DNA from 3 places in the Marinobacterium sp. NO-S09 genome. Region 2 is predicted to be linked to each of the others. Evidence: predicted binding sites of a transcription regulator. Region 2 holds the regulator's gene; each other region holds the start of a gene.
What was found. Region 2 encodes LexA, which represses DNA repair genes until DNA is damaged. Its sites were predicted from a motif close to TACTGTNTANNTANACAGTA; they were not measured.
Positions count from the first base shown of each region.

Region 1 (6,515 bases), 1.8 Mb from region 2:
CATGGGAGCCCGCTTCGCCTTCGCCTGCCAGGCGGATACGATCACCCGTATCAACACCGGCCGGAATCTTGACCTGCAGGGTTTTGGTCTTCTCGACACGACCCTGGCCATGACAGTCATCACAGGGATCGGAGATCACCTTGCCTTCGCCACGACAGGTCGGGCAGGTCTGTTGTACGGAGAAGAAACCCTGCTGCATGCGTACCTGGCCCATACCGCCACAGGTGTTACAGGTCTTGGCACTGGTACCCGGCTTGGCACCGCTGCCGTCACAAGTTTCACAGCCGACCAGAGTAGGGATTTCCAGTGTTTTCTCGCAGCCACGCACTGCTTCCTCGAGGCTCAGCTCCAGGTTGTAGCGCAGATCAGCGCCACGCTGAACGCTGGAACGACGACGGCCACCGCCGCCTCCGCCACCACCGAAGATGTCACCGAATACATCGCCGAAGATGTCGGAGAAGTTGCCTTCAAATCCACCACCGCCAAAGCCGCCGCCCTGGCCATCGACACCGGCATGACCGAACTGGTCATAGGCCGCTTTTTTCTGAGCATCAGACAGGACCTCGTAGGCCTCGCTGATCTCCTTGAATTTGTTTTCAGCCTCTTTGTCATCCGGATTACGATCCGGATGGTACTTCATCGCCAGGCGACGGTAGGCTTTTTTAATGTCCCGATCAGATGCATCACGGGGCACATCCAAAAGTTCGTAGTAGTCCTGCTTTGACATGATCCGAATCTGACTCGTCAGGGTTTGGCTCACTTGAGCCGGACATGACAACGCGGGCCGGGGCCCGCGTTGTCACACTGCAAGGATCGACAACCGCGAAGCTTACTTCTTGTCGTCCTTCACTTCTTCGAACTCGGCATCGACAACGTCGTCTGCTGCGTCCTTGGCACCGGCGTCAGCGTTAGCACCGCCAGCCGCTTCTTCAGCCTGGGCTGCTTCGGCGTACATTTTCTGGGCCACTGCAGACAGTGCTTCAGTCAGAGCTTCGGTCTTGCTCTCGATGGCATCCTTGTCGGTGCCCTTCAGCGCTTCTTCCAGCTCTTTGCTCGTTGCTTCGATCTTCTCTTTCTCTTCGTCGGTTGCCTTGTCACCGGCATCCTTCAGAGTTTTCTGAGCAGTGTGGATCATCGCGTCACCCTGGTTACGGGCAGCGGTCAGTTCCTCGAACTTCTTGTCTTCTTCTGCGTGCGCTTCGGCATCGCGAACCATCTGGTCGATCTCGTCATCGTTCAGACCGGAAGAGGCCTTGATTACGATGGACTGCTCTTTGCCAGTGGCCTTGTCTTTCGCAGACACGTTCAGGATACCGTTGGCATCGATGTCAAAGGTGACTTCGATCTGCGGCATGCCGCGCGGTGCCGGCGGAATGTCAGCCAGGTCGAAACGACCCAGAGACTTGTTGGAAGACGCCTGCTTACGCTCACCCTGAACCACGTGAATGGTTACCGCAGTCTGGTTGTCATCAGCGGTAGAGAACACCTGAGACTTCTTGGTCGGAATCGTGGTGTTCTTCTCGATCAGCGGTGTCGCAACGCCACCCATGGTTTCGATACCCAGCGTCAGCGGGGTTACGTCCAGCAGCAGTACGTCTTTAACATCACCGGACAGAACCGCACCCTGGATAGCGGCGCCGATAGCAACGGCCTCATCCGGGTTTACGTCTTTACGCGGTTCCTTGCCGAAGAAATCAGCAACTTTCTGCTGTACCAGCGGCATACGGGTCTGACCACCCACCAGGATCACTTCGTCGATCTCGGACGCGGATACGCCGGAATCCTGGATCGCGATGCGGCACGGCTCGATGGAGCGGATTACCAGCTCTTCTACCAGAGATTCCAGCTTGGAGCGGGTCAGTTTCACGTTCAGGTGCTTCGGACCGGTCGCATCAGCCGTGATGTACGGCAGGTTGACGTCGGTCGCCTGAGCGGAAGAAAGCTCGACTTTCGCTTTCTCACCCGCTTCTTTCAGACGCTGCAGCGCCAGCGGATCGTTGTGCAGGTCGATGCCGCTCTCTTTCTTGAATTCGTCGGCCAGGTAGTTGATTACCGCCAGGTCGAAGTCTTCACCACCCAGGAAGGTGTCACCGTTGGTGGCCAGTACTTCAAACTGGTGCTCACCGTCTACATCAGCGATTTCGATGATGGAGATATCGAAGGTACCACCACCCAGGTCGTATACGGCAACAGTCTTGTCACCCTTGGACTTGTCCATGCCGTACGCCAGCGCAGCTGCTGTCGGCTCGTTGATGATACGTTTCACTTCCAGACCGGCGATCTTGCCTGCGTCTTTGGTCGCCTGACGCTGAGAGTCGTTGAAGTAGGCCGGTACGGTGATAACCGCTTCGGTCACTTTCTCGCCCAGGTAGTCCTCGGCGGTTTTCTTCATCTTCTTCAGCACTTCAGCAGACACCTGCGGCGGTGCCATTTTCTGGCCCTTAACATCGACCCAAGCGTCGCCGTTGTCGGCCGCAGTGATCTTGTAAGGCACCATTTTGATGTCTTTCTGTACGACCTTGTCTTCAAAACGACGGCCGATCAGTCGCTTGATCGCGAACAGGGTGTTGTCCGGGTTAGTCACTGCCTGGCGCTTGGCCGGCTGACCTACCAGCGTTTCGCCATCATCTGTGTAGGCGATGATGGACGGGGTGGTGCGATCACCCTCGGCGTTTTCGATTACCTTGGTCTTGTCACCGTCCAGGATAGCTACACAAGAGTTGGTAGTACCCAGGTCAATACCGATAATTTTGCCCATGTTCTGCTCCGATATTGCTGTCGCCCCTCGGGGCGAGAATTCAAGTCTTAAAAATTTGGTTGCTACTTATATGGGTACGCGTTGAAGAAATTCAACGCCCCGATCAGCTTTTTGCGACCATTACCATCGCCGGGCGCATCAGGCGGCCATTCAGCAGGTAGCCTTTTTGCACCACGGTTACTACCGTGTTCGGCGCTACGCCTTCAGCCGGCACCATGGACATCGCCTGATGGTGTTCCGGGTTGAACGGCTGGCCTTCCGGGTTCACCTGTTCGACGTTAAACTTCTCCATGCTGGACAGAAACAGGTTCAGCGTCATTTCGACCCCTTCACGGATCGCCTGCAGCTGCTCACCTTCGCCCTGGCTCGCCTCAATGGCACGCTCCAGACTGTCGACAACAGGCAGGAGCTCGTTGGCGAACTTCTCCAGGCCAAACTTGTGGGCCTTTTCCACGTCCTGCTCGGCACGACGGCGGATGTTCTGAATCTCGGCCTGCGCGCGCGGCTGAAGCTCAGCCAGCTCCTTTTGCAGCGCATCAACTTCGGCACGGGACTCTTCCAACTGCTGCAGCACATCCGCTTGAGTATCATCCGCAGCCTGCGGCTCTGCCGCGCCTGCTTCAACCGCAGTGTCGACTGCGTCCTGAACCCCTTCCAGGGGCTCTTGGGTGTTCTGCTGCTCTTTCGCCATCAGGTCTCTCCAACTGAAATCTCGGGTTTCACCTCGTTGCTCATCTATATGGGGCTGCTTTGTTCGGCTTCAAGCGCTCAGCTGTATTTTTTCGCTCAAGGATTGCAGCAATGGCAAAAATGACTTATACAGTAAACACTGTATAAATAAACACTGTATATAAAAACACTAGAACCAACCCGTAGGTATTCGCCATGCTGACGCAGATTACGATCCGCAACTTCGCGATTGTCGATGCTCTGGAAGTGGAACTGGATAACGGAATGACCGTGATCAGCGGTGAAACCGGTGCCGGCAAGTCCATCATGCTGGATGCGCTTGGGCTGTGCCTGGGCAACCGTGCCGACAGCGACAGCCTGTACAAGGGCGCCGACCGTGCCGAACTCACCGCCTGCTTCGATATCCGCGAACTGGGCTCTGCCCTGCTCTGGCTGCAGGAACATGAGCTGGAATGCGATCCGCGCGAATGCCTCATGCGCCGCGTCATTACCCGAGAAGGGCGCAGCCGCAGCTATATCAACGGCCGGCCTGTACCACTTACCCTGATGCGGGAATTCGGCCAGTTTCTGGTGGATATACACGGCCAGCACGAGCACCAGCGCCTGCTGAAAAAGGATCACCACCGCGTGCTGCTGGATGCCTTTGGCGGCCAGGGCGAGCTGTCGGACCAGGTTCGTCGCCACTTTCACAAATGGCGCCGCCTGCACTCCGAATTCCGCGCCCTCACCGAAGTATCCGAAGAGCGCAACGCCCGCGTACAGCTGCTTAGCTATCAGGTTGAAGAGCTGGACCAGCTGGCCCTGCAGCCCGGTGAGCTGGAAGCTCTGGAGCAGGAACAGCAGCGCCTGGAGAATGCCGACGGCCTGCTTTCCAGCGGCCATCAACTGCTGCAACTGAGCAGCGAGGGCGATGACACGCACTGCCTGTCCATGCTGCACCATTGCCTGCAATTGCTGGGGCAACTGGATGCCCAGGATGAGCGCTTGCGCCAGGCCGACGAGATGCTCAACAGCGCCCTGATTCAGGTGGAAGAAGCCAGCCGCGAGGTACGTCACTTCATCGACGGCATCGAAATCAATCCCGAACGCCAGCAGGAAGTAGAAGAGCGCCTGTCGGCTATCTATGACGTGGCCCGCAAGCACCGCCTGCTGCCGGAAGAGCTGCCCGCTTTCCATCAATCATTGCAGCAGGAACTGGCCGGCCTCACCCAGAGTGATGAGGCGCTGGTCGAAATGGAAGCCGAGGTTGTAATCGCTCGCGACGAGTATCTGGGCAGCGCTGCCGAGCTGAGCCTGGCGCGCCAACAGGCGGCCGAAACGTTGGGCACACGCGTCGATGAGCAACTGCACGCGCTGGGCATGCCTGCTGCACACTTTACGGCCTGCCTGACGCCGCTGGATGAGGAGCGCTACAACGCCAACGGGCTGGAAGAAGTGGAATTCCTGATCAGCACCAATGAAGGTCAGCCGGCCCGTGCACTTGCCAAGGTTGCCTCCGGTGGCGAGCTGTCACGAATCAGCCTGGCGATCCAGGTCATCACCGCACAAAGCAGCAGCACACCCACACTGGTCTTCGACGAAGTGGATGTCGGCATCGGTGGCGGTATTGCTGAAGTGGTTGGCCGCATGCTGCACGCACTGGGCAAACGCGTACAGATCCTCTGCGTGACTCACCAGCCACAGGTCGCGGCGCAAGGCGATCAGCACCTGTTCGTCAGCAAAAATGGTAAAACAACCGGGAAACATACTCGCGTCAGTCGCTTGAGTGACAAGCAGCGAGTGGAAGAAGTGGCGCGCATGCTGGGCGGGGTTGATATTACCCGCACTACCCTCACACACGCGCGGGAGATGCTGTCGGCCTGATGCCGACAGTATCGGAATTCAGCGACTTACTTCTTGCCGCCTTCCTCACAGCCGCCCTTGCAGACGCCGTAGAGGTACAGAGTACGATCGGTGATGCTGAAGCCAAGCTCGTCAGCCACCTTGTCCAGAATCTCGGACACCTGCGGCTCGGTGAACTCGCGGACACGGCCGCATTTTACGCACACGACATGGTCATGGTGCTCTTCACGGGCCAATTCAAATACGGAATGACCGCCATCAAAGTGGTGACGTGACACCAGACCTGCTGCTTCAAACTGAGTCAGTACACGGTATACCGTGGCCAGACCCACATCCTCACCCTGCTCCATCAGGAGCTTGTAGATATCTTCAGCACTGAAGTGATCGCCCTCTCCGGCGCGCTCCAGTATCTGATAAATTTTTACCCGCGGCAGTGTGACCTTCAATCCGGCCTTCCGCAGTTCCTGATTTTCCAGTGCCATATTAGGCCTCAATCACTATGCTGTTCGGGATTTGCAATGTTAGACTCCATTATCTTTGTTTAGGCTGAAAAACGGAAGTCATTGTCCGATGCAAAAGGTTTTTATCAGCGCCATCCTTGCCGTTATTATTACCGGCTGTACCGAATTCCCCGGCGTGTACAAGATTGATATCCCTCAGGGTAACCTCGTCACTCAGGAAATGGTGGACCAGCTTCGCCCTGGCATGACCCCTGCGCAGGTACGGTACATCATGGGCACCCCTTTGGTGAATGATAGCTTCAGCGAAAATCGCTGGGACTACATCTACACCATCAAGGACGGGGACGACCAGCGCTACCGCGAGCGTCTCACGCTGTTCTTCCAGGACGGCAAGCTGCATCGCCTCACCGGTGATTTCCAGCCCAATCAGGGTCAGGACCAGCAGTAACCGCTACAACGGATGCCCGGCCCTGAGTGTCAGGCATCCTTCTCTGACTTTTCCTTCTGCTCGGCTTCTTTCTGCGCCTTCATTTTGGCTGCACGCTTGGCACGTACTTCTTTAGGATCAGCGATGAGCGGGCGGTAAAGTTCCACACGGTCGCCTTCCCGCAGCACGGTTTTGCCCGGATCCTTGATCGCCTTGCCAAAAATCCCCATCGGGATGCTGTCAGGGTCAATTTCAGGAAATACTTCGGCAATGCCAGAGCGAATCACGGCATCACGCGCCGTGCAATCTTCTTCCACCTGCACCGCAATGATCTTCT
Region 1 is NZ_CP168954.1:926,446-932,960, reverse strand. Features, by position in the region: gene dnaJ (molecular chaperone DnaJ) at 1-727, opposite strand, end outside; gene dnaK (molecular chaperone DnaK) at 830-2,758, opposite strand; gene grpE (nucleotide exchange factor GrpE) at 2,862-3,449, opposite strand; gene recN (DNA repair protein RecN) at 3,644-5,311, shown strand; gene fur (ferric iron uptake transcriptional regulator) at 5,338-5,772, opposite strand; gene O3C79_RS04400 (outer membrane protein assembly factor BamE) at 5,861-6,199, shown strand; gene O3C79_RS04395 (RnfH family protein) at 6,229-6,515, opposite strand, start outside.
Region 1: a site for LexA is predicted at 3,601-3,620, ahead of recN (DNA repair protein RecN). Genes of this name have one in related genera too.

Region 2 (6,515 bases):
GACGCATCACATCATCGGTAAAGGTAGCACTGTAAAGCAGCGTCTGACGGTCCGCACCCTTGCGCGGGGTCTGACGGATAATCGTGCGCACATCCGGAATGAAGCCCATGCTGAGCATACGGTCGGCCTCATCCAGCACCAGCACTTCAACCTGATACAGATCCACTTCCTTGGAGCGCACAAAGTCGATCAAGCGACCAGGCGTTGCAACAAGGATATCAACCGGCTTGGCCGCCAGCGCCTTGCGCTGACGCTCGTAATCCATGCCCCCTACCAGGGAGACGACCGACAGATCAGCATAGGCTGACAGCCCTTCGGCATCAGATGCGATCTGCAGCGCCAGCTCACGTGTAGGCGCAATGATAAGTGCGCGCGGCTCATTTTTACGGCGCTCGCCCGGCAGCGGAAAGTCCAACAGGTCGGTAATGATGCCGATCAGGAATGCGGCGGTCTTGCCGGTACCTGTCTGGGCCTTACCGATAAGGTCACGTCCATTCAAGGCATGCGGAATAGTTGCCGCCTGAATGGGCGTGCAATATTCGAACTTGAGATCTGCAATCGCTCTCATCAGCACATCCGGCAGGCCAAAATCATGGAACCTGCGCTTGCCTTCGGCGATAGCCACATCAAAGGACTGCGGAGTCCAGTTATTACCACCATCACGCGGCTTGCGCGAACGGCGACGTCGACGCGGACGTCCCTTACCCGGTTTCTGTTCGGAACTATTCGCGGATGCGGTCTGCTTTTCTTCTGTACTCAAGATCGGATCCATTCAGGTTAACGTTTGATTTCACGTCGAAACGGGGGCAAGGAGTTCAATAGCTGCTGACCATAACGACGCGTTACCACGCGTCTGTCCATCAGCACTACTCGCCCACGGTCCTGTTCTGTTCTTAAAAGTCGCCCTACTGCCTGAGTAAGACGCATGGATGCAGCAGGCACAGTCCATTCAATGAACGGATTTCCACCTCGCTGCTCAATCCACTCGGCCATAGTAGCATCTACGGGATCATCAGGCACACTGAACGGCAATTTGGTGATGAAAACCTCAGTCAAATAATCGCCGGGCAAATCGACTCCCTCGGCAAAGGATGCCAGACCAAAAATAACACTGGCATTACCTGCATCAATACTTGCGCGATGGCGTCGCAGAATTTCCTGCTTGCTGTAATCCCCCTGCGCCAACAACCGGTCCTTGATCGATTGGTTCAGGCCATCAAGAACGGCACGCATCTGACGCCAGGAGCTGAACAGCACCAACGCCGCTTTCGCCTTCTCCAGCTCGGCATTCAACAGGCGCAACACCTCTTCGGTATGCGCCTCGGGATCACCGGGGTCAGCCGTCATTTGAGGCACTTCGAGCACCCCATTGGCAGCATAATCAAATGGGCTTTCCAGCCTTACGGCAGTAGTCTCGCGCGGAATACCCAAAGACGCGAACATGGCATCAAAGCGCCCTAACGCCGTCAAGGTAGCAGAGGTTAATACGGCGGCATGACAGTGGCGCCACAGATGCTCCTGCAGGGTGTCTGCTGCGGACACGGGTGCACTGCGCATTTCAAGATCGTGCCCGGTCGGCGTTTCAACGCGATTAATCCAGCGGGCCGTTGGCGATTTACCTTCAGGATCAGGTCGGCTGTAACTTTGCGCCAGCCAGCCTACCTGCTGAACACGTCCCCAGAGCACACCCAGCTGCGGGAACCAGCGCTCTGCAGCCGCACGCGGAATTTCACCAATCCCGCCTTCCAGAGCTTCCTTGAGCACATCGACAATTCGTTCAATGTGCTGCTGCGCCTGCTCGGCAGCACTGGACAGCAAGACAGAGGGCTCAAGCAGCGGCTCTGGCTGCTTGCCCTCCGGGAAACGATATCGATCACCGTCGTGCGACTCCATCATCGGACGCAACAACAGATCAAGCTGCTCCAGAGCCATATCCATATTCTGGAATGGGCGATGCAGTCGCTCCGCAGGGTCTGCCAACTGGATGGCAGAGCCGGTATCCAGCAGCATCTGGGCCAGCTGCTTTTCAGCAGAAGCGATCATCTTCTGGGACGAGCCCAGACGTGCCGAAAAGGCAAAATGACTGCTGGCCTTATCGGCAAGGTGATGACCCTCGTCGAAAATATAAATGGTATTGTCAGGCTCCGGCAGGATAGCACCACCGCCCAGCGCCAGATCCGCCAGCACCAGATCGTGGTTGGCAACGACCACATCAACCTCTTCCAGACGATCTCGGGCACGATAGAAAGGACAGGCACTGAAGTTAAGGCACCGCCGATTGCTGCACTGAAGATGGTCACTGGTCAAGGGCTGCCAGATCTGGTCATCCATTTCGGACTCCAGCGCATCGCGGTCGCCATCCCAGTTACCCGCAGCATAGGCATCCATCATGGCCTGGTACTGCTGCACCACTTCATCGGGAAGTTTGTCCGCCTGTTCATCTTCATAGAGGGCAATTTGCCCCAGCACACCCTGCTGCTCCAGATGCTGCTCGACCTTATTCAGACACAGGTAACGACCGCGCCCCTTGGCCAACTGATAATTCATGGCAAGGCCCGCATGGGCTTCAACTTCGGGCAAATCCTTGTTGATCAACTGCTCCTGAAGCGCAACTGTGGCCGTTGAGAGCACCAGTTTACGTCCGGTAGCACGGGCAAGTGGCACGGCCGCCAACAGGTAGGAAATCGTTTTACCGGTACCAGTCCCTGCTTCAACCACCGCAATCTTGTCCTTCCAGGCAGCGCCTTGCTCGCCGCCTTGATCAGCCTGAGCCAGCACCTTGGCGACGGTTGCGATCATCTGCTTTTGAGCCGGACGCGCCCTGAGCCCACGACTCTTCAGAAAGCGGCTGTAAGCGCCCTGAATCTCTTTTTTCTGCGCTTCACTCAGCACGTCCAATCCTCATATTCAATCCGCGCGCATTCTAACAACATACTGGATATTTAAACAGATAGGACTTGACCCAGTACTTTTACTGTATAAAATCACAGTAAATCGATTGAGTAACGGCCGCCATGAAACTGACAAAACGACAAACAGAAGTACTGGACTGTATACGCCACTACATCGACACCACCGGATACCCGCCTACACGTGCTGATATTGCCCGTGAGCTGGGCTTCCGCTCTGCCAACGCCGCAGAAGAACACCTGAAGGCACTGGCACGCAAGGGTGCCATCGAGCTCACCAAAGGGACCTCGCGCGGCATTCGCCTGCCGGAACCGGAGAACAAGGATGAAGGCTTGCCGGTGATCGGCCAGGTCGCCGCCGGTGAACCCATTCTGGCTCAGCAGCATGTCGAGGACCATTGCACCATCTCGGCGGACTTCTTCCGCCCTCGCGCAGATTACCTGCTGCGAGTAAAGGGTATGAGCATGAAGAACATCGGCATACTTGATGGTGACCTGCTGGCCGTTCATCAAACACGTGATGCCCGGGATGGGCAGATTGTAGTCGCAAGGATTGGCGACGAGGTGACAGTCAAGCGCTTCAAGCGCGATGACGACAAAGTATATCTCATTGCCGAGAACGAAGAATTCGCCCCGATTGAAGTCGATTTGACGGCTGAAGAGCTGGTCATCGAAGGCTTGGGTGTCGGCGTTATTCGGCAGGGCCAATAATCAGAGGGCACAACCATGCCAGCCATCGACTACCGCTACGCTGAACAATCACAAACCGCTGCGACAAAGACCTGCAACATCACCGAGATACTGCTCCACAACAGCACCATCTCGTTGCAACCCGTACTGCTGCCCATGATTGCCCAGTTAAGCCGTCAGGATCGATGGCTGACGCTGATCAATCCGCCATCCAACCTGAACCGGGATCTACTGCAACAGGGCGGTGCCTGTATCGAGCAGATTCTGGTATTACATACCCGTGATGATGAAACATCACGGCTTTTGACAAGCCGCGCCCTGGCAGCGGGCACATCGCACACGGTCATTTGCTGGGCCAATGCCGACCAGACCACCGATATCAACCAACTCAACCAGGACGCCCAGCTGGGCAACAGCCTGGGTATCCTGGTGAAAGGCTGACCAACGCCCTACCACTCCTGCATATTGGCCCGGAGACGCTCGATCAGACCGCGGAATTCATCCAGCCAGGCATTGAATTCCGTCAGCATATCCTGATCTTCGGCGTGATCCGGGTTGATTTGCAGCACATGAATTTCAGAAAGGCTTGCACCCGCAGCAGCCTGCTGTGGCTTTCCGTTGGTAGCAGACCAGCAGGCATCATAAGCCGACAGCATTTTGTGCAGCCAGCTTTGCGAATTCCCTTCCAGCTGTTCAAGTTCTGTCGCCTCAGGAGACTCCTGACCAGTTTTTTCCAGCTCTACCTGAAGATCGGCAAAGCGGGAGACAGAATCCACTCTCAGAGCGTAGTTTTCGGCAATTTCGCGCAGTAGCGAGGCATAACCACTGGCGAGGAAAAACAGGATCGATTCGTGATATGACTCGATGCGGGCATGCTTGCTCCACTGTGAAGCCTCCTGAGCCTGAACCAGCGCCTTGATATGCAGGCGTGCAAAATTCAGTTTCTGGTTGGTTCTGACCGCATAAACATCACTCATTAGTTTGCCTCTCGATTCCCTGTTGAACCGGGCTCAACGCTTGCGCCCGGTCTCTTCATGCCAACTGCCTTCCCGGTAGAAAGCCTTCCATCCGGTAGCCTTGCCTTCCACTTCAGACATTACATACTGCTCTTTGGTCTTGCGGCTGTAGCGAATAACGGCCGGATTACCATCAGGATCCTTCTGCGGCGCACGCATCAAGTACTCGTACTTGGGATCGATTTCATCACGATGCGGCACAATTTCGGACACCAGCGGAGCCCGTGTCTCGCGGTTTTTCGGGAACTGGCTGGCCGCCAGGAACAAACCGCTGGCCCCATCACGCAGAACATAGGTGTCTTCCACTTTCTGACACTGCAATTCCGGCATGGGTACCGGATCCATTTTGGGTGGTGCCGGCTCGCCGTTCTTCAGCAACTTGCGGGTGTTTTTACACTCACTGTTGGTACAGCCAAAGAATTTACCAAATCGCCCTGTCTTCAACTGCATCTCGGCGCCACACTTGTCGCACTCGATGCTCGGGCCATCATACCCTTTGATCTTGTAGCTGCCATGCTCTACCTCAAAGCCAGAGCAATCCGGGTTGTTACCGCACACATGGAGCTTGCGTTTTTCATCGATCAGGTAGGAATCCATCGCTGCATCACAGATTTTGCAGCGGTGCTTGTTGCGCAGAATACGGGATTCTTCCTCGTCATCGCCGTCAACACTTACCACCTCATCACCCGGCACCAGGTTGATGGTGCACTTGCAACGCTCTTTAGGTGGCAGGTTGTAACCCGAGCAGCCCAGGAACACGCCAGTACTGGCAGTACGGATCATCATGGGACGCCCACACTCCGGGCACTCGATATCTGTCTCGGTCGGCGTATTGGGCCGCATGCCATGTTCGGCACCCTGAGCATCGCCCAGTTTGTCTGTAAAACCGCTGTAGAACTGGTTTAACAGCTGTTTCCAGTCGACACTGCCTTCGGCCACTTCATCCAGCTTTTGCTCCATGCGCGCTGTAAAGCTGTAGTCCATCAGGTCGGTGAAGTTTTCATTCAGACGCTCGGTGACAATGTCACCCATCTTGCAGGCATAGAAACGACGCCCCTGAACCTCGACATAACCACGATCCTGAATCGTGGAAATGATGGAGGCATAGGTGGAAGGACGGCCGATACCTCGTTTTTCCAGCTCCTTGACCAGGCTGGCTTCAGAATAGCGCGGTGCAGGCTTGGTGAAATGCTGTTTCGGTTCCAGCTCCTTGAGCGTGAGAACCTCACCCTGACTGACGTCCGGCAGGATCACATCTTCATCACTGCGGCTCTTGGGCGGCAGCACACGGGTATAACCGTCAAAGCGCAGAATACGCCCTTTGGTGGTCAACTCGTAATCACCACGCTGAACGTGGATACGGGTACTCGTATAGCGCGCCGGTGTCATCTGGCACGCCAGGAATTGACGGCGAATCAGGTCATATAAACGCTGGGCGTCCGGCTCCATGCCCTTGAGTTTTTCAACTTCAAGGTTCACATCTGAAGGACGTATCGCTTCGTGCGCTTCCTGAGCGCCCTCTTTACTGCTGTAGTTGACCGGATCAGCCGGCAGGTAATCATCACCAAAATTTTCGCGGATATATTCGCGACAACCTTCAACCGCCTCAGCACTCAAATTGGTGGAGTCGGTACGCATATAGGTAATGTAACCCGCTTCGTACAAACGCTGAGCCAGCATCATGGTTTTCTTGACGCCAAAGCTCATGCGTGTGGAAGCGGCCTGCTGCAAGGTAGACGTGATAAACGGTGCCGAGGGCTTGCTGCTGGTCGGTCGGTCTTCGCGTTTTTTCACTTCGAAACTGCCGGCACGCAGCTGTGCCAGGTGTTGCTCGGTCTCTTCCGCACTTACCGGACGGAATGTCTTGCCCCCGACTTTAGAAACCTGCAAACGCAACGCC
Region 2 is NZ_CP168954.1:2,704,311-2,710,825, forward strand. Features, by position in the region: partial or broken gene rhlB (ATP-dependent RNA helicase RhlB) at 1-760, opposite strand, end outside; gene dinG (ATP-dependent DNA helicase DinG) at 778-2,892, opposite strand; gene lexA (transcriptional repressor LexA) at 3,015-3,620, shown strand; gene O3C79_RS12585 (cell division inhibitor SulA) at 3,636-4,040, shown strand; gene O3C79_RS12590 (DUF6586 family protein) at 4,049-4,576, opposite strand; gene topA (type I DNA topoisomerase) at 4,610-6,515, opposite strand, start outside.

Region 3 (6,515 bases), 100 kb from region 2:
TGTGCCAGCTGCTCGCTGCCGGGTATGTGCGTGCGGTAGCGCAGCTCGATATACACGGGTGGCAGCTCTGGCAGGCCCAGTCGAGAACCGATGTTCTCCATGCCATCCGTCAGCGCGCCCTGGGCTCGAACCGTAACCCCCAGTTCTGCTTTCACAGCGGCCATCAAACTGGTGAAGCTGGTGGTTGAGTACTCGGTCCGCCAGCTGATATCGGTGCTGTCCAGCGCCTGCATGGTGGCTTCACGAAACAGGCAGGGTGTATTCAGCAAAACCAACGGCAGTGGCCGGTTTTTGGACCACTGATAACCTGCCGGACCAATCCAGATCAGGGGTTCATAACCCAGTAGTTCGCCTTTTACCTGGGTGCGATCACGGCGCAGAATCAGCGCCAGATCATACTGGTCGCGATCATAATCCTCACACACGCTATTACTGTAATCGGTCTGTACATTCAGCCGGATGCCCGGGTTGTGCCGTTTAAAGCGTGCCAGGATCGAGGGCAGCATACTCTCGGTCAATGACAGGGACACACCGATTCTTAACTCCCCCTGAGCACTTTGTTCAGTAATGGCTGCCAGTGCATCTTCCTGCAGGGATAACAGCTGGCGCGCATAACCCAACATGGTTTCACCACTTGGGGTCAGCACACGCTTGCGACCTTCACTGCGAAACAGCTCCACATCCAGCTCCTGCTCCAGTCGCCGCACCTGCTGGCTCACCGTGGACTGTGTTTTGTGCAGGCGCTCCGCGGCGCGGATAAAGCCGTCTTCATCTACCACGGTAACGAAGGTGCGCAGTAGTTCCGTGTTCAAATTGGGGTAGGGCATAGAGCTTATCCATCGTTGTTTGCGATCATTATGATCTGAATTGATCATTATTCATAATAGAAAAGCCGATCTAAGCTGTCTTCAGGCTAATGAGGAGGGCGTGAAGATGAACGCTGTTGATCAAGCACGTACAGGACGGATTCGCAGAGCAGCGGGTGGCGAGATTGATATGCGCTACTACGGTAAACGTGCCAGAGGAATGAGGGCATTGGCCTTCATGCGCCTGTTACAGCGCATGAAGGGCTTTATGGGCATCAGGCCAGCCAGCCGCCCAGGGCGTAGAGAAGCACCAGCAACCACACCGGCAGCTTCCATATCTGCAAAGCAGCAAACGCCAGCAGTACCAGAGCGAAGTGCACTGGGGCGTGCAGGGTTCCGGTCCAGATCGGGCTATACAGGGCGGCCAGCAGCAGCCCAACCACAGCCGCATTAACACCAGCCAGTGCCGCACGTACACCAGTACGGCGGCGCAATTGCTCCCAGAAAGGCAGCACACCGGCGACCAGCAGAAATGAGGGGGTGAAAATGGCCACGAGAGCGATGACTCCGCCAAGCCAGCCTGGCAGGGTATTCATGGCGGTTCCCAGATAGGCGGCAAAGGTGAATAGCGGGCCGGGTACTGCTTGCGCGGAACCATAGCCGGCCAGGAAAAGATCATCGCTGATCATGCCGGTCGGTACGGTTTCAGCCTGCAGCAGTGGCAGCACCACATGGCCACCGCCGAATACCAGTGAGCCAATCCGATAGAAGAGATCAAACAGTGTCAGCCCCGCGCTGGGCACAAGTGCCGCCAGCAGTGGCAGTAGCACTAATAGTGCAGCAAAGATCAGCAAAAGCCATTTGCCGGCGACCATGGATACCTGTACCGGCAGATGCGCGTCTTCGGCGTCTGCTTTGCGTTCCAGCAGTAACCAGCCCACTAGCGCAGCTAGCAGAATCAGTGCCGGTTGCAGCCAGACGGTTGGCATTACCAGCATGGCGCATGCCGCGGCCAGCATAATGGCAATCTCCGTACGGCCACGACAGAGGTTTTGCGCCATACCCCAGACCGCATGTGCGACTACGGCAACGGCGATTAACTTCAGCCCTTGAACCACCCCTGCTGAGATCAGCCCGTCTGGCTGGGTAGCACCATAAGCAACCAGTATTAAGGCAATGGCGGATGGCAGGGTAAAACCACACCAGGCAGCCAGTGCGCCCCTGAAACCACCCTGGGACATACCCAATGCAAGCCCCACCTGGCTGCTGGCCGGCCCCGGCAGGAATTGGCACAGCGCTACCAGATCGGCATAGCTTTGATCGCTCAACCATTTGCGGCGGTTGACGAATTCTTCCCGGAAATAGCCTATATGGGCGACAGGTCCGCCAAAACTAGTAAGACCTAAACGCAAAAAGATCAGCAGGATTGAAAGCACGGAGGCAGGTTTTTCAGATGTCATGGCTCAGAAATTGCGGCACAAAGGTAAGATCCTAGCCCAAAGCGGATGACAGGAAGATGACGGCTTTCAATAAATAAAAGTAAAACAGCCTGCCTGGTCTTCAGGTGGGCTGTTTGTACTTTTACGGAGGAGGCATATTGGTATGCCTCCAAGTGTATGGTGTATCAGGCCTCAGGCAGAGAGTTTGGCAGCGATACGGGCCACATGAGCACCCTGATAGTGTGCCATGGTCTGCTCCTGCTCGCTTGGAATACGAGAGCCATCACCGCCAGCAATGGTCGCGGCACCCAGCGGAGAACCACCGTGAACCGCGCTGATGTCGGTCATTTCCGGCAAGGCGTAGGGCAGGCCTACAACAACCATGCCGTGGTGGAACAGGGTGGTATGGAAAGACTGGATCGTAGTCTCGCTACCGCCACCGGTACCGGTGCTGGTGAAGACGCTGCCAACCTTGCCGATCAGCGCGCCGGATGCCCAAAGGCCGCCGGTCTGGTCGAGGAAGTTGCGCATCTGGCTGGCCATATTGCCGAAGCGGGTCGGGGTACCGAAGATGATGGCATCGTAGTCGGCCAGTTCCTTGGGATCGGCAACGGGCGCTGTCTGATCCATTTTAACGCCGGCATTGCGGGCCACTTCTTCCGGCATCAATTCTGGTACGCGTTTGACCACAACTTCGGTGCCCTCGACCGATGCAGCGCCTTCAGCGATAGTGTGTGCCAGAGACTCAATGTGACCGTAGGAAGAGTAATAAAGGACAAGAATTTTGCTCATGATTGTAGCTCCTTTTTCAATCGTTGAAGGTTTCGCGTTGATGAGGGTGTTGCAGGTCCAGAATCGGTCCCTTGGGCACGACTCCGGTCGGGTTTATGCTGTGATGGCTGCGGTAGTAGTGATCCTTGATGTGCGAGAAGTTTACGGTCTCACTGATACCGGGCCACTGGTAAAGTTCTCGGACATATCCCCAAAGATTGGGGTAATCGACAATACGCTTCAGGTTGCATTTGAAATGACCGTGGTACACGGCATCGAAGCGAATCAGTGTTGTGAACAGGCGCCAGTCAGCTTCAGTTATCTGGTCTCCGGCCAAGTAACGCTGCTTGCTCAAGCGTCGCTCCAGATCGTCCAGGGTTTCAAACAACGGCATTACAGCCTGTTCGTAAGCGCTCTGAGTTGTGGCGAAGCCTGATTTATAGACTCCGTTGTTGATGCGGTCGTATACCACCTCATTGATGCTGTCGATTTCGTTCTGCAGTTGAGTCTGGTAATAATCACCCGGTTCAGCGCCGAGCTCATCGAACGCCGAATTCAGCATGCGGATGATTTCGGCTGATTCATTGCTGACAATGGTTTGGCGCTGCTTGTCCCAGAGTACGGGGACGGTAACGCGTCCTGAATAGTCCGGATCTGCCTTGAGGTAGAGCTGGTACAGGTAGTCCAGGCCATAGAGGTCATCACCGGTTGCGCCAGGTTCCGGCGCAAAGGTCCAGCCATGTTCACCCATGTAGCTGTTGACGACGGAAACTGAAATCATGGATTCTAGGCCCTTCAAGGCACGGAAAATCAGGGTCCGATGAGCCCAGGGGCAGGCCAGCGATACATACAGGTGGTATCGGCCGGGTTCGGCTTTAAAACCGCTGTCACCGCTTGGGCCTGCTTCACCGTCAGCCGTAATCCAGTTGCGGAACTGGGACTCGGAGCGCACAAAGCGGCCCTGATTGGATTCGGTGTCGTACCACTGGTCGACCCAGTGTCCGTCTACGAGCAAGCCCATGTTGATCTCCTGTTATGAGTGGTTTCTAAGCCGTACGCAGGTTTTTGAGTGATTGTTTAACGTTCAGTCCCCGTTTTTCTCCAGCAAACGGCTCAACTAAATGGCTCCAACGGTACAGAGCTTTTGAAGTCGCCAATGCTCGGGTGAGTTGGCAAGCGTTCATCGGATATCTCCGATTCATGTCATATTTGATGGGTTCACTATAAGGGCCCACTCGATAACTAAGAACAGAGCAAAATTGCAGTGATTGATCAAAAAAATCGATAAAAAATCTGATTAAGCAAAAAGGCATCATTTACTGTGTATCTATACAGTTTCGTGTCGACTTGAGGGGCCTGATCTCTTACTCTAGGGCCTTTTAACTCCTGATCCGCCAAATATCTATGAAGCTCTACATCGCCGAAAAACCAAGTCTTGGTCGGGCCATTGCCGCTGTTCTTCCCGGGCCACAAAAAAAGGAAGAAGGGTTGATTCGCTGCGGCGGCGATCAGGTTGTCAGTTGGTGTATCGGGCATCTGCTTGAGCAGGTAGAGCCTGACACCTATAACCCGGCGTTCAAGCAATGGCGCCTGGAACACTTGCCCATCTTGCCGGATGAGTGGCAGTTAAAACCTCGCAAGGGTGTCAGCAAGCAGCTTTCAGTGCTACGCAAACTGGTTAAGTCTGCTGATCAGATCATCCATGCCGGGGACCCGGACCGCGAAGGTCAGCTACTGGTCGACGAAGTCATCGAGTTTCTGAAAGTACCTGCCAGCAAAAAATCGCAGGTGCAGCGTCTGCTGATTTCCGACCTTAACCCTGATGCGGTACGTCGGGCACTCAAGCGCCTCAAGTCCAATCGAGAGTTTGTGCCCTTGTCGGTGTCCGCTCTGGCCCGATCCCGTGCGGACTGGTTGTTCGGTATCAATATGACCCGAGCGCTGACGGTTAAAGGGCGCAGCGCCGGTTATAACGGAGTGTTGTCGGTCGGACGTGTACAGACCCCGGTGCTCGGGCTGGTGGTGCAGCGCGATGCCGAGATAGACGCCTTTGTTCCCAAACCCTACTACGAAGTGGATGCCCATCTGCTGACTGAAAACGGCGAGCGCTTCAAGGCGCGCTGGCAGCCCAGCGAAGCCTGTGCACGCTATCAGGATGAAGAAGGGCGAGTGTTGTCAAAAGCCCTGGCTGAGAATGTGGTTTCCAGAATCACCGGTCAACCGGCCAAATTATTAAGCGATGAGCGCAAAACTGGCCAGCAGGCTGTGCCACTGCCCTACAACCTGTCTGCATTGCAAATAGACTGTGCCAAACGCTTTGGTCTCAACGCTCAGCAGGTACTGGATGCCGCCCAGGCACTCTATGAAAAGCATAATCTGATTACCTATCCGCGTTCCGACTGCCGCTACCTGCCGGCAGAGCATTTTGCTGAAGGGGCAAAAGTTACTCAGGCCGTGGCGCGAACCCAGCCGGAATTGGCAGCGGCGGTACAAAATGCCGATTTGGGACTCAAATCCAAAGCCTGGAACGATAAAAAGGTGGAAGCGCATCATGCCATTATTCCCACCAGTAAAGCTGCTTCAGCCGAACGCCTGAGCAGAGCTGAACTTCAGGTCTACAGCCAAGTTGCCCGCCAGTATTTGATGCAGTTTTACCCGCCATGCCGCTATGCAGACCGTCGCGTGGAAGTCGAGATAGCCGGCGGGCTGTTTGTAGCCAAGGTCAGACAAATACTGGACCCGGGCTGGAAGGCTTTGTTGGGGAAAGAGGCCGAAGATGAGGCGGAAGGGCAATTGCCAGTACTCAAGCCCGGTGAGCCACTACACTGTGAACGCGGGGAGTTGCTGGAAAAAATGACCCAGCCGCCCAAAGCCTTTACCGACTCCAGCTTGCTGGCGGCCATGACCGGCATCGCCCGTTTTGTGCAGGATGCCGAATTGCGCAAGGTTCTGCGTGATACCGATGGTCTGGGTACGGAAGCAACCCGTGCCGGCATTATTGAGTTGCTGTTCAGGCGAGGCTTTCTGCAGCGTCAGGGCAAGCAGATACATGCAACGGCGGCAGGCAAAGCATTGATTGCGGCTTTACCGGATGACCTGAGCCGACCCGATATGACGGCGCACTGGGAATCTCAGCTGGATGCTATCAGCCGCAAGGCGTTCAACTACCAGGGCTTCATGCAGCCGTTGCAGGATGCCTTGCCGATTCTGATCAGCAGCATTCAGCCTCAGGCGCTGAGTGGTATACCGGCGCCGAAAACAACCGGTAAACGCAGACGTAAAAGCTCTGGTACAAAGGTCAAAGGTACAGGCAGCACTTCACGCAAGCGAGCTACAGCAGGTGCTACTGCAAGCGGCAGGAAACGTAAAACCTCATCTACAGTCTAGGGTGACCTCTTGCACTGAGCGCGTTATCCTGAAGATGTTAAATATAATGACGAGAAGGGCGAACACATGCTGGATAAGCGAACGTTTTACATTGATGGACAATGGGTAGCGC
Region 3 is NZ_CP168954.1:2,809,017-2,815,531, reverse strand. Features, by position in the region: gene O3C79_RS13080 (LysR substrate-binding domain-containing protein) at 1-827, opposite strand, end outside; gene chrA (chromate efflux transporter) at 1,082-2,266, opposite strand; gene wrbA (NAD(P)H:quinone oxidoreductase) at 2,438-3,037, opposite strand; gene O3C79_RS13065 (glutathione S-transferase family protein) at 3,054-4,037, opposite strand; gene O3C79_RS13060 (DNA topoisomerase III) at 4,421-6,403, shown strand; gene O3C79_RS13055 (aldehyde dehydrogenase family protein) at 6,470-6,515, shown strand, end outside.
Region 3: a site for LexA is predicted at 4,334-4,353, ahead of O3C79_RS13060 (DNA topoisomerase III). Genes of this name have one in related genera too.